2 regions of the Sorangium sp. So ce834 genome follow, and region 1 is predicted to be linked to the other one. Evidence: riboswitches for the same ligand, from Rfam matches in the RefSeq annotation. Region 1 holds a riboswitch; the other holds the start of a gene.
The links. A riboswitch is a leader RNA that binds a small molecule or an ion and turns the genes downstream of it on or off. The one in region 1 is predicted to bind cobalamin.

Region 1 (6,129 bases):
TGCGGCGACATGGCGATCCTCGCCGGCGGCCGGATCGTCCGCCGCGGCTCTCCCTCAGCCGCATGCGCGGAGCTCGATGGCAAGCTCTGGCAAGCGCGTGTGGCGCGCGCGCGGCAGGCCGAGGTCACCCGCGGAGTCCGGCCTCTGCAGGTGTCCCCGAGGCTCGGCGATGTCGTGGTCACCGTGGTGAGCGCGACGCGGCCCGGCGAAGCGTTTGGCCCGAAAGCGCCGGAGCTCGAGGATCTCTACCACCACAGCCTGCACGAGGCGTCCGCGTGACGACGCCCTCGGCTCAGGGTTTCGGGCAGCGGGCGCTCTGGGTGAGCGCCGTGGCCCGCGGCGAGCTCAGGCGCCAGCTCCTCGGCTCCGTGAACCTCATCCTGATGGCGTCGCTCGTCGTCCAGACGTGCATCTACGCGCTGAACTCCGAGTACATGGCGCAGATCGGCGCCAGCGATGTCCCGCGCAACTCGCCGTACGTCATCTACCACTTCACGAGCGACAACGGCTTCTGGCTGATCTTCTTCCTCGCGCACATCATGACGAGCGCGGTCGTCGACGACCTGAAGCACCGCTTCGCCGAGGTCGCCTACACGTTCCCCTGCGGGCCGAGGACGTACCTCTTCGGCAAGTACCTGGGCGCGCTCGCCTCCGGGCTCGTCGTCGCCGCGTCCGTATCGATCTCCTGGGTGCTGGTGCCCATGGCGATGCGTCACCTCGCCGGGCGCGCCGACCTGTTCATGCCCACGCCCTGGAGCGCGGTCGCGCACGCCTATGCGCTGTTCCTCGTGCCGAGCGTCTTCGGATTCGGCACCCTCTACTTCGCCGCGGCCGTGCGGAGCGGGCGCTCCGCGCCTGCGTATGCGCTGTCCTTTCTCGTCATGGCCGTCTGGATGGTTGGTATCCTCGTGCTGTGGCGAGGGGGCGTGGACCGCGAGGCAGGGGAGTGGCTCGACCCCATCGGCTATAACTCCGTCGCCGCGCAGCTCTCGTACTGGACGGCCGAAGAACGCATCCGCGGCACGATGAGCCTGACGGGGCCGTTCCTGGCGAACCGGCTCGGCGTGATGGGAATCGGTGCGCTCGCGCTCGTCGCCGCTTTCGCGAGGCCGAGCGCGGAGCGGCTCCTCGTCGGCTACCAGCGGGGCGAGGCCGGTGGATCACGGGGGGTGTGGGGCCGTGGGCAGGCGACCCGGAGCCCCGGGCATCCATCCTGCGCGCAGACCTCGAGCGAGGCGCCCGCGCTCCCGAGGCACGAGGCGAAGGCGCGCTTCGACACCCGAGCGCAGGGCCGCGCGGTCGCGCTCGTCGCGTGGCAGCTCCTCGCCGAGAGCCTCCGCGCGCGCGGCACCCGGATGGTGCTGCTCTTCGGGCTGATCCTCATGGTGGCGAGCGCCATGTTCCAGCTCGACGGCGGGGCGGACGGCCCGCAGCTGCCCTGGGCAGGCCTCGTGGGGCTGCGGCTCGTGGAGTTCTTCTACATGCCGACGGCGATCTTTCTCTGCTCCTCCGCTGGCAGCTGGGTCACGCGCGAGCGGGACGCCGGCTTCTCGCAGATCCAGGACGCGCTTCCGGCGCCGACGTGGGTGATCGCGCTCCCGCGCGCGCTCGCCCTCGCGGGGCTCGCCCTCGCGCTCGCGCTGGCCCCGACGCTGAGCTTGCTCCTCGTGGAGCTTGCGATCGACCGCGCCACCTTCGCCCCGCGCGAAGGCATGTTCTTCGCGCTCGCCGTCATCTGGCCCGCGAACCTCCAGGTCGCTGCGCTGGCGCTCTTCTTCTACAGCGTGGTCTCGCGCCGCGCGCTGGCCCATTTCCTGGCGTTCAGCGCCGTCTTCCTCTGCGTCATGAACCACTCGCTCAGCGTGGTCTCGCAGACGGCGCTCCAGTACGCGATGCCGATCCACGTCTTCTATTCACCCCTCACCGGCCTCGCGCCGTGGATCACCCAGGCGATCTGGGTGAACGGCTGGCTGCTGTCGGTGGCCGCGGCGATCGTGTTCGCCGCGGTCCTCTGGTGGCCGCGCGGCACGGAGCTCGCCTTCCGGGCTCGGCTTCAGCGCGCGCTGCGCGAGCGCTCGTCGGGCCAGATGATGGTGCTCGGCGGGATCGTGGCCGTCGGCGCCCTCTGCGGGCTCCGGGTGTACAGGGCCGTCAACATCGAGAACAGATACCGCTCGCCGGGAGAGGAGCGCGCAGAGGCGGCCTCGTACGAGGCGACGTATGTCGGGGTCGCTGCTGCCCCGAGGCCGCGTGTGATGGAAGGAAAGCTCGAAGTCGAGCTCCGCCCGGCGGAGCGCGAGGCGCGCATCGCCTACGAGCTCACGCTGGAGAACGGTGGATCGCGGCCCATCGAGGCGCTCGACTTCGACGTCCCGGAGAAGCTCTCCCTCGCCGCCATCGACGCGGAAGATCGAACGATCGCGTCCTGGGACCGCGACGATCGCCTGCGGCATCACCGGATCACGCTCGGGCGGCCCCTGGAGTCCGGAGAGACGGTCCGCGTCACCTGGCGCGGCGCGGCGGCATGGCCGTCGTTCGCCAACGAAGGCAAGCCGCACCCGATGTCCTCCGAGGGGGCCTGGCTCCAGGACCGCGACCTGCTCCCCAGGCTCGGGTACGATCGGCGACGAGAGCTCCGCGCCGAGGGTTACCGTCGCGAGCTTGGATTGCCAGCGCGGCGCCCGCTCCCGAGCGCCCCCGATGCGGCATCTTTCCAGCAAGCGTACGGCCTGGAGAGCACGGCGTTCCCCTTGGCCGTCACCGTGCGGGCCCCGGACGCGCTCGAGCTGGTGGTCTCGGGCGCGGCGGAGGGGCACGGGCAGGTCGAAGGGCGCGTGTCCGGGTCCGAGCGGCTCGCCATCGTCGCTGGCCGCTACGCGCGCACGAGCGGCACCTTCGGGGGCGCAGAGGGCGAGGTGTCCGTCGACGTCTACCACCACCCCGAGCGGGTCTCGGTGGCGCGCGCCTTCTGTGATGCGGCCGTCCGGTCGCTCGGCGCCTTGTCGGCGCGCTACGGCGATTATGGACGTCCACGCGTGCGCATCGTCGAGGTCCCGAGGGAGATCAAGGCGACAGGGCTGTTCGGCGACGTCCTGCTCCTTTCCGAAGAGGATGGCTGGGACGACGCTCCCGAGAACCCGGGCGTCCTCTTCGCGACGGCGCGGCACCTGTCGAAACGCTGGTGGATCGATCGGCTGCACCCCGCCCTCGTCGCCGGTTACGCCACGCTCGGAGAGGGATTGCCCGTCCTGAGCGGCCTCGTCACCGTCGATGCCGTGCTCGGCCGGGAGACCCGCAGGGCGATCTCGGACCGCATCGGCGAGAAGGTGCTGCGCTCGATCGCGGAGGCGCGCGAGCCTGTCGTCCCGCTGATGGAGGCGGACGCGGGCGCGTACGTGCCGCTCTACGCGGGCCTCGCGATGCAGCGGCTTCGCGATGAGCTCGGCCCGGACGCCTTCGACGGCGCGCTCCGGCAGCACCTCGGCGTGCAAGGGGGCCGGGGAGCGCCGGGTGCGAGCCTCGCGTCCCTTGCCTCGACATGGGAGGCGCTGCCCGGCGCCGGCTCGGCCGCACAGGGCTTGCGAACCGTGGAGTCCTGGGCCGTCCGCGCCCTCTCGGCCGACGGCGTGCCCGGCGAGGACGGGCGCTGGAATATCAGCCTGGATCTCGCGTTCACGCCATACACGTTCGAGGGGCACGCGTGGCGCCCTTCCGTCGCGCCGGCCTCGGCGCAGGCTCCCATGACGCTCGCGCTGCTCGACGACGCCGGCAATGAGCTCTCCCGCGTGCTCGCGACGCGCAGCCCCGGCGCCGATCGCGTGACGTTCACGTCGGAGCGCCGTCCGGCCGCCGTGGTCGTCGACCCGGATCGCGTGCTCCTCGATCGCAGCCCGCAGCAAGATCGCGCTGCAATTCGGCGCGCGGGGGTGCGCTGGACGCGCTGAGCGCCGCCGTGGTCCGCCCCCGCTTCCGCGGACAGTCTCACCATGCGCGAGCGCGGCTACATGGGCCTTATCCGAGCTCCATCGGTTCATGCAGGCGAGCCGCGTGTGCGGTCGCACGTCACGTCAGTCACCAAGATAGTTGAGCGCCTGGGCGTCGAACTGCCGCTCGAGCACCTTGGGGGCGATCGGGTCAGTGTGCCGCGAGCGCACGCGGCGAAGGCTTGTACGGCCAAGCCCGGCGCATCGATCTTCGACAGTGGACGGGCTGCATTCGTCCGCTCGTCCTGCCCCCACCCCAACATCTCGCTTGACCTGCGCATCGCACCGCCATATGTAGTGCCTCGTGTTGGTGCCCTTGGCTTCGGCCTGGGGCTCAAAAGGGAACCCGGTGCGAATCCGGGGCTGCCCCGCAGCGGTAAGCGAGAACGATCTCCACGACGAGCACTGGCCTTCGGGCTGGGAAGCGGTGGACCGTAGGAACCCGGCGAGAGCCGGAGCGCTCGCGAGCCCGAAGACCTGCCAACATCCTGCGTCGGGGAGACATCCCGCGCCGGTTTTGACCTGGAAGCCTCGAGGGAGGTGGGGAGGTCCGAGCTGGCGCAGACGCACGCGCCGTCCCGGTTCCGATCCGTCCCCCGAGCTTTCTTTCGCAAACGCCCGCGGGGGCGAAGGGTCGGTCCGATGATCATCTCCCAAGGTTCAGCGCCGCCGCGCGTCGCGGCGGGCTCTGTGCGCATTTCTGCATCTTCTGTCGCCGCAGCGCTCCTCCTGCTCTCGCCGCCCGCCTTGGCGGACGCCTTTGACGAGTACGCGGGGAACACGTCGTATACGTTCGACCTACCCGCCATCGCCGACGGGTGGTCCATAGCCCTGGACGGGTTCCCGACGACATCCGAGGAGATCGATGGATACGAGCTGGCCGGGCGGCTCCTCGTCGCCAACGATCAGACCTTGTACCTCCAGAAGAACTACGGATCTGGCGTCTACGTGCCCGTCGCGACGCTGAGCGACGGGCCGATGGATCCGAGCTTCCTCGCCATCTCGCCGGACGGCAGCACGATCGCGCTCGGCGTCGGCTACGGGGCGCCGCTGCTCGTGTTCCCGAGCTCGATCCTCAGCGTCACCTCGCCGCCCGACCTGCTCAGCCACGGGGACGTGATCGAGCTCGACGTCAACTACTACGACGGGGCCTGGTACGGTAACGACGCGCTCGTCATCAATGGCGGGTGGAACGGGCCGGGCGGCTACACGAGCGGCGTCTACGCCCTCGATCTGACCGCGCCGCAGATCGCGGAGATCCCGCTGATCACGAGCATCCCCGGCGCCTCCGGGGGGATCGCCGTGGACTCCGCGGGCAACCTCGTCACCGGGATCGGCTACCAGACCTCGCCCAACCGGACCGGCGAGCTCAGGATCTGGGCGGCGGCCGACATCCAGGACGTCATCGACGGCACGGCGAGCGCGTACGCCTACGGCGGCAGCGAGGGCTCGCTCCTGGCGAGCAATGTGCTGAGCGCGGCGGCGCTCGGCTTCGACGGGGACGACGCCCTGCACGTGGGCGGCGGGGACGCGTTCGGCGTCGGCGGCGCGAGCGAGAACGGCTATGCCGCGCTCATCCGCGCCAGCGTTGTCGCGAGCGTCGTCGGGGGAAGCCAGACGCCGGTGAACGAGGGGAGCTCGTCGCAGTACCTCGAGCTGACGCCGGACGCGTGCGAGGACGACAGCGCGACGTCGCCCATCGCGTTCGTCGGCCACACGAGCGCCCTGGCGATCGCCTGGAACCCGTCGGGGGACGAGTACTCGTCCCCCGCGGGGCAGTGCTACTCGGCCGGGAGCGCCTCGGATTTCTGGGAGATCGGGGTGACGCCGAAGGTGACGCTCTATTTCCCCGACGGCGCGCCGGACGCCGACAGCGACGGCGTGCCGGACGGCGCGGACAACGCCTACCTCACGGCGAACGCGAACCAGCGAGACACCGACGGCGATGGATTCGGGAACATCGCGGACGCGGATCTCGACAACGACGGCGACGTGGACACCGCCGATTACAACATCCTGGTGGCGTCGTGGAGCACCCAGCTGGGCGACCCCGGGTACAACCAGCACGCCGACTTCAATGGAGATGGGAGCATCAACACCGCCGATTACAACATCTATCTCGCGCGGTACGGCACGTCGGCGCCGT
Region 2 (6,129 bases), 5.7 Mb from region 1:
CGCCACCAGCCGGTCGCCGAGCAGGTGCTCCTCCACGAGGTCCTTCGCGTCCTCCTCGCGGACGCCGCGGTACCACACGCCGTCCGGGTAGACGGCGACCGTCGGCCCCTCGCCGCAGCGCCCCATGCACGACGTCCTCGTCACGCGGATCTGCTGCTGCTGGCCGGCCTGCTTCACGCGGCGGCGCAGCGACTCGAGCAGCGCCAGGCTGCCGCGGTCCACGCAGTCGGCGTTGCCGCAGACGAGCACGTGCTTGCGCAGCGGGCGGTGGGCGTGCGGGTGGTTCGACGCCTGCGTGTGCGTGAGCGTGTGGCGCACGCTGTAGAGCATCGCCTTGAGCCCGCCGACCTCCCGGGCGAGCCCCGGCATGGCCGTGCGGTACATGCACGTGTCGCAGGGGAGGGGAGACTCGCCGGCGAGCGCCTGGCGCGCGCGCTCGTCGATCAGCCCCGAGAGTGCGCTCGACCGGCCGAGGTGGGGCGCGAGCGACGCGCGGATCCACGGGTACGTCGACGCGAAGCGGTCGACCTGCTCGGCGAGCTTCGTCATGAGCCGGCCGGCGAAGAGGAAATAGGGGAGCACGACGACGCGCTCGGGCCGCTGGCGCGCGACGCGCTCCAGCGTCTCCTCGACCGAGGGCCGCGTGACGCCGATGAAGGTCGGCTCGACCAGGAGCAGCCCCCGGCCCTCGCCGATGAGGCGCGTCATCTTGCAGAAATCGCCGTTCGCGTCCGGGTCGCTGGACCCGCGCCCCACCACGACGAGCGCCGTCCGGGCGCGCGCCGCCGGGTCGTCCGGCAGCGCGGACGCGGCGCGCTCGAACGCGACCTCCGCGAGCGCCGGGTGCACGCCGAGGTGCCGCGCCGCCGAGAAGCGCACGCCCGGGTGCGCGGCCCGCGCCTGCTCGAGCGCCAGGGGGATGTCGTTCTTCACGTGCCCGGCCGCGAACAGGAACAGCGGCACGACCGCCACCCGGGACACCCGCGCCGCGAGCGCCGCGAGCGCGTCGGCGAGGTACGGCGTCGCGAGCTCGATGTAGCCGTGCTGCACCACGAGCCCGGGCCGCGACGCGCCGTAATCGGCCACGAGCGCCTCGAACTCGGCGTTCGACGCGGCGTCGCGGCTGCCGTGGCCGATCAGCAGGAGCCCTTCGTCATGCATGCGAGCGCCTCCTCCAGGGTGAGCGGGAGCCCTGCGCGGCCGCGCGGGTGGACTGGCTCGGCCGGGCTCATCCGGGCCCAGAGCTCCGCGACCCACGGCCGCCGGAGCCGCGCCCGCGCGAGCAGCTCGCCGGCCGCGAACACCTCCCGCGGCGGCCCGTCCGCGAGGACCTGCCCGTCGCCGAGCAGCACCGCGCGCGTCGCGAAGAGCGGCACGAGGTCGACCGCGTGCGTCGCGGCGACCAGCGTGGTGCCCTGTTGCTCGGAGAGCGCGCGCAGCGTCCGGCACAGGGAGAGCTCGCCCTCCGGGTCGAGCCCCGCGGTCGGCTCGTCGAGCAGGAGCACGCGCGGCTGCATCGCGAGCATCCCGGCGATGCACGCGCGCTTGCGCTCGCCGAAGCTCAGCGCCTCGATCGCGCGGCCGGCGAGGTGCGCGATCTGCACGGCCGCGAGCGCCGCCTCGGCGCGGCGCCGCGCCTCGGGCGCGGGCAGGCCCAGGTTCCGCGGGCCGAACAGGACGTCGTCGAGGAGCGTCGCGCCGAGCAGCTGGTCGTCCGGGTCCTGGAGCACGAGCGCGGCGCCCGCGGCCACGGCGTCCGAGGGCGAGCCCACGCGGCGGCCCGCGATCTCGACGCTGCCGCCGGGCGCGGGGAGGAGCCCGACGAGCGTCCGGAGCAGCGCGGTCTTGCCGGCGCCGTTGCCGCCGAGCACCGCCACGGACTCGCCCTCGGCGACGTCGAGGCGCACGTCGCGCAGCGCGGGCTCGGCGCCGCGGTAGCCGACCCTGGGGGCGCGGAGGGCGATCGCGCTCATCCCGCCGCTCCGGCGGCGACGCTGAGGCCGAGGGCCGCGAGGGCGAGGGCGGCGAACGCGAGGTTCGCGGCGGGCGCGCTCGGCCGGCGGTCGGCGACGGGGAGCTCCCCCCGGTAGCCGCGGAGCTGCATGGCGACGGCGGCGTGCTCGGAGCGCTCCAGGGTGCGGAGCGCCACGACGCCCGCGACGGCGCCGGCCGAGCGCGCGGCGGCGCCCGGGCGCGCGAACCCGCCGCGGAGCGCGGCGGCGCTCCACGCGCTGTCGGCGGCGCGCTGGAGCACGCCGGCGAAGCGCCGCGCGAGCGCGAGCAGCTCGACCAGGGCCGCGGGCGCGCCGAGCCCGGCGAGGGCCGCCTCGATCTCGGCGGGCGCGGCGGCGCTCGAGAGCCACCGGAGCACCGCGGCGGCCGCGAGGACGCGCGCGGCGATGGCCGCGGCGCGGCGGGCCCCGTCGCGCGCGATCGCGTCGAGCGGGAACGGCGCGCCCGCGAGGAGCGGCGCGCCCGGGGTGAGCGCGAGCGCGAGGGCCGCGGCGAGCCCTCCGAGCCACGCGGCGGGCGCGAAGGCGCGGAGGATGGCGCCCGCGCTCATGCCCTGGAGGGCGAGGGCCGCGCACGCGACGGCGAGCAGCGCGGCCGGCGTCCAGGGCGAGCGCGCGCCCGCGGCGACGCAGCACGCGGCCACGGCGGCCCCGAGGCGGAGCCGGGGATCCACGTCGCGGAGCCGCGCGGGGGGATCAATCCGCACGGAGCCCGTCGCCGCCGGGCTTGCCGGCGGGCTGGCCGGCGCGCTCCACGAAGAGCACGCGCGAGAAGTAGCCGAGGGCGAAGCCGGAGAGGAGCCCTGCCCAGAGGAACGCGAAGAGCAGGAGGTCGCCCTCGAGGCCCGCGAACAGCGGCCCCGTGTCGTGGCGGCCGGCGTCCTCGGCCACGCGACGGACGACGGCCTCGTCGATCCCGTCCCACGAGGCGTTGCCGCACGCGGCGAGGCAGAGCGCGGCGGCGGCCGGGAGCGCGGCGGCGAGCCGCAGCGCCGCGGCGCGCGCGCCCCCCGCGAGCGCCGGCAGCGCGCGGTGCGCGGCCCGCCGCGTCACGACGCCCCCGCGGGGAGCGGGACGACCTGGAGCCGCTCGAGGATGTCGGGCCGCCGGGCGCGCAGGAAGACGAGCGCTCCCGCGGTCATGGCGCCCTCGAGCAGGCCGAGCGGCAGCTGGGTGGGGACGAAGGCGAGGGCGACGCCGGTGAACATGGATCCCACCGACCCGTCGCCCGCGAGCCCGAGCGCGAGCTCGAGCGCCGTGGTCGCGTACGTGGCCCAGTCGGACGTCACGCCGGCCAGGAACCCCGCGACCCAGAGGCTCGCGCCGCAGCGCCGCGCGAGCCGGAAGACGAGATATCCGGTGAACGCGCCCGCGATGCCCATCGACGCGACGTCGGCGCCGAGCGTGGTGAGCCCGCCGTGGGCGAGGAAGAGGGCCTGGATGAGGAGCGCCACCACGGTGACGAGGACGGTCATCCAGGGGCCGATGAGCACCGCGGCGAGCCCGGTGCCGCACGGGTGGGAGCAGGTCCCTGCGGTCGGCACCGGCACGGGCATGCACGAGATCGCGAAGACGGCGGCGGCGATGAGGCCGACGAACGGCTTGTAGAAGGCGTCGTTCCGGGTGCGGCGCCGGAGCAGGTGGAGGGCGACGGCGACGAAGGGCAGGGCGAGCGCGTTCCAGACCGCGCACCAGCCGAGCGGCAGGACGCCCTCCGCGAGGTGCATCGCGGCCGCGGGCCGGGGCGCGAGCAGCGTCGCGAAGAGCACGGCGGCGATGGATATAGCGCGGCCGTGAAGACCGATTTCGGCGCTCCGGGTGAAGTCCGCACCCGAACGCCACGAAGACGTGCGCAAGCTGCACCTCGTGGGGAGCTCGGGTAGGTCTCCCGGCTCATGGGTTCAGGGAGCCTTTCGGGCTCCCAGCGCCGCGTCCACCTTCCCAGGCCTCTTCAGAGGCCCAGTGGTCTTTGGAGGCGGCTCCCCACTCACGGTGGCGGTACCGCGCCGGTTTCGCACCGGCTTCCCTGTTATGCCCAGAGGGCACCCGAGGTGTGGATTGTCAGATGGATGCTCGGTAGTCCCGTTTCGCGCCCGGCGTCAAGGACGTCGCGCCGCGGCCGCGGGGCAGGCGCTCGCCTCGCGGGGCTGCCCCGAGGCGCGCGGGCGCGTTCGCGGCGGCCGTCTCGCGGCGCGCGCGGGTGCGCTCGCGGCGGCCGTCTCGCGGCGCGCGCGGGTGCGCTCGCGGCGGCCGTCTCGCGGCGCGCGCGGGTGCGCTCGCGGCGGCCGTCTCGCGGCGCGCGCGGGTGCGCTCGCGGCGGCCGTCTCGCGGCGCGCGCGGGTGCGCTCGCGGCGGCCGTCTCGCGGCGCGCGCGGGTGCGCTCGCGGCGGCTGTCTCCGCGGTCCGCGCGGGCGCACCTCACGCCGGACCGAGCTCCGTGACGAACCGCGCGCGCGGGCTGCCGCCGCGTGCCGTCCAGCCCGCCGCGGTCCGCGGAGCGCTCCCGGCGTCCGGAGGTCCGGCGCGGCGGGGGCCCGCGCTGTCCCGCGCCCGCCCTCGCGCCATTGCGAGCGGCCGGTCCGCCGCTGCCGTGGTGTCCTGCGCGCGTGGCGCCGCCCTGTCGCGCCGACAGGCAGCGCGATGCGCGTTCGCGTCCTCCGCGCGCAACGTGGAGTCCGCGAAATTGACCGAGACGCACGCGGACAAGCTTCCTCGAAAAAGCTGCAAGCGATGTGTTTCTGTAGTTAAAGTCTCTTTACTTGCTCGTCCTGGGATCGCCGCTCGCCCCCGGGGCCCGCTCGGAGCGTGCGCCGCCCCGCGCGTGCGGCGCACGTTCCGGTGATTTTCTCGCCGCAGTGTGCTTTGTTCGTCCTGGCTCTTTACTTGTGAGCAAGTGTTCCGTGTCTGGCTCGCTTCGTCGCGGAGCCTGACGTGACGGGGCGGGCTCTCGTGCTCTCTTTTCGAGCGTGCGGCGAGCGACTCCGCCGGACGCTGCTCCCGCGCGGGTATGCCCGGCTCGAACGCGCATTCGCGGGAATCGGCGGTGTGCGCGCTGCGCCGTCTCCTGGCTGTCATCGTGCTGGGAGCAATCCGCTCATCCGCGTGCATCGGTTGCACTTTGTTATCGACAACCTGCTTCCGGGTGCCACACTCCGAGCACCGCATGCGCACCGGCGCGGTTTCCCCCCCCGGCCCGGAGCGCGTGCGGGCTATCTCGAGCACCGCAGCGGACGTTCTCCGCGCCGCTGCGGTTTCCCTACCGCGGTCATGTCTGGCCCCCCTCCAGCATGACACGCGGTCTTTTTTTGGGTCTTCTGGCGCGCTGTTCGGAAACTCACTTTCCTGTGAACGTGGCCTGCGATTTCGCCAGGAACGCTTTCATTCCGAGCTGTTGGTCCTCGCTGCCGAAGAGCGCGGCGAAGGCCTGGGCTTCCAGCTCGTTGGCGGCGGTGAGGTCGAGGCTCTCGCCGCGCAGGATGACGCGCTTGGCGGCGGCGACGGCGAGCGGCCCGCGCGAGGCGATCTTGAGGGCGGTCTCGCGGGCGCGGGCGAGGAGCTCGGCCGCCGGGAAGACGGCGTTGACGAGGCCGATCGAGAGCGCCTGCTCGGCGGTGATCATGTCGCCTGAGTAGATGAGCTCGCGTGCGCGGCCGGGGCCGACCCGCCGCAGCAGCCGCTGGGTGCCGCCGAACCCGGGGATCACGCCCAGGTTCACCTCGGGCTGGCCGAGCTTGGCGCCTTCCGCGGCGTAGATGAAGTCGCAGGCGAGGGCGAGCTCGCAGCCCCCGCCCAGCGCGAAGCCGTTGACCGCGGCGATCACGGGGAACGGCGCGGTCTCGATGAGGTCGGCGAGGCGGTGGCCTGCCTCGGCGAACCGCTTCGCGGCGATGCTGTTCATGGCGGCCATCTCCGCGATATCGGCGCCGGCGACGAACGCCTTGCCGGCGCCGGTGAGCACGGCCGCGCGCACCTCGTTGCCCTCGGCGGGCGCGAGGAGGTCGTGGAAGGCCGCGGTGAGCTCGCCGAGGACGGCGGGGTTCAGGGCGTTGAGCTTGTCGGGCCGCTGGATGGTCACGGTGGCGACGTGGCCCGCGCGCTCGACGGCGACAAACTGGAG

Region 2: another riboswitch for cobalamin. It lies ahead of WMF20_RS02085 (energy-coupling factor ABC transporter permease); the one in region 1 lies ahead of WMF20_RS22570 (dockerin type I domain-containing protein).

Annotation. Positions count from the first base shown of each region.
Region 1 is NZ_CP150351.1:6,244,704-6,250,832, forward strand. It holds gene WMF20_RS22560 (ABC transporter ATP-binding protein) at 1-279, shown strand, start outside; gene WMF20_RS22565 (hypothetical protein) at 276-3,944, shown strand; cobalamin riboswitch at 4,275-4,482, shown strand; gene WMF20_RS22570 (dockerin type I domain-containing protein) at 4,731-6,129, shown strand, end outside.
Region 2 is NZ_CP150351.1:549,798-555,926, forward strand. It holds gene WMF20_RS02065 (CbiX/SirB N-terminal domain-containing protein) at 1-1,161, opposite strand, end outside; gene WMF20_RS02070 (energy-coupling factor ABC transporter ATP-binding protein) at 1,137-1,973, opposite strand; gene WMF20_RS02075 (CbiQ family ECF transporter T component) at 1,970-2,719, opposite strand; gene WMF20_RS02080 (hypothetical protein) at 2,709-3,065, opposite strand; gene WMF20_RS02085 (energy-coupling factor ABC transporter permease) at 3,062-3,739, opposite strand; cobalamin riboswitch at 3,874-4,077, opposite strand; gene WMF20_RS02090 (enoyl-CoA hydratase/isomerase family protein) at 5,347-6,129, opposite strand, start outside.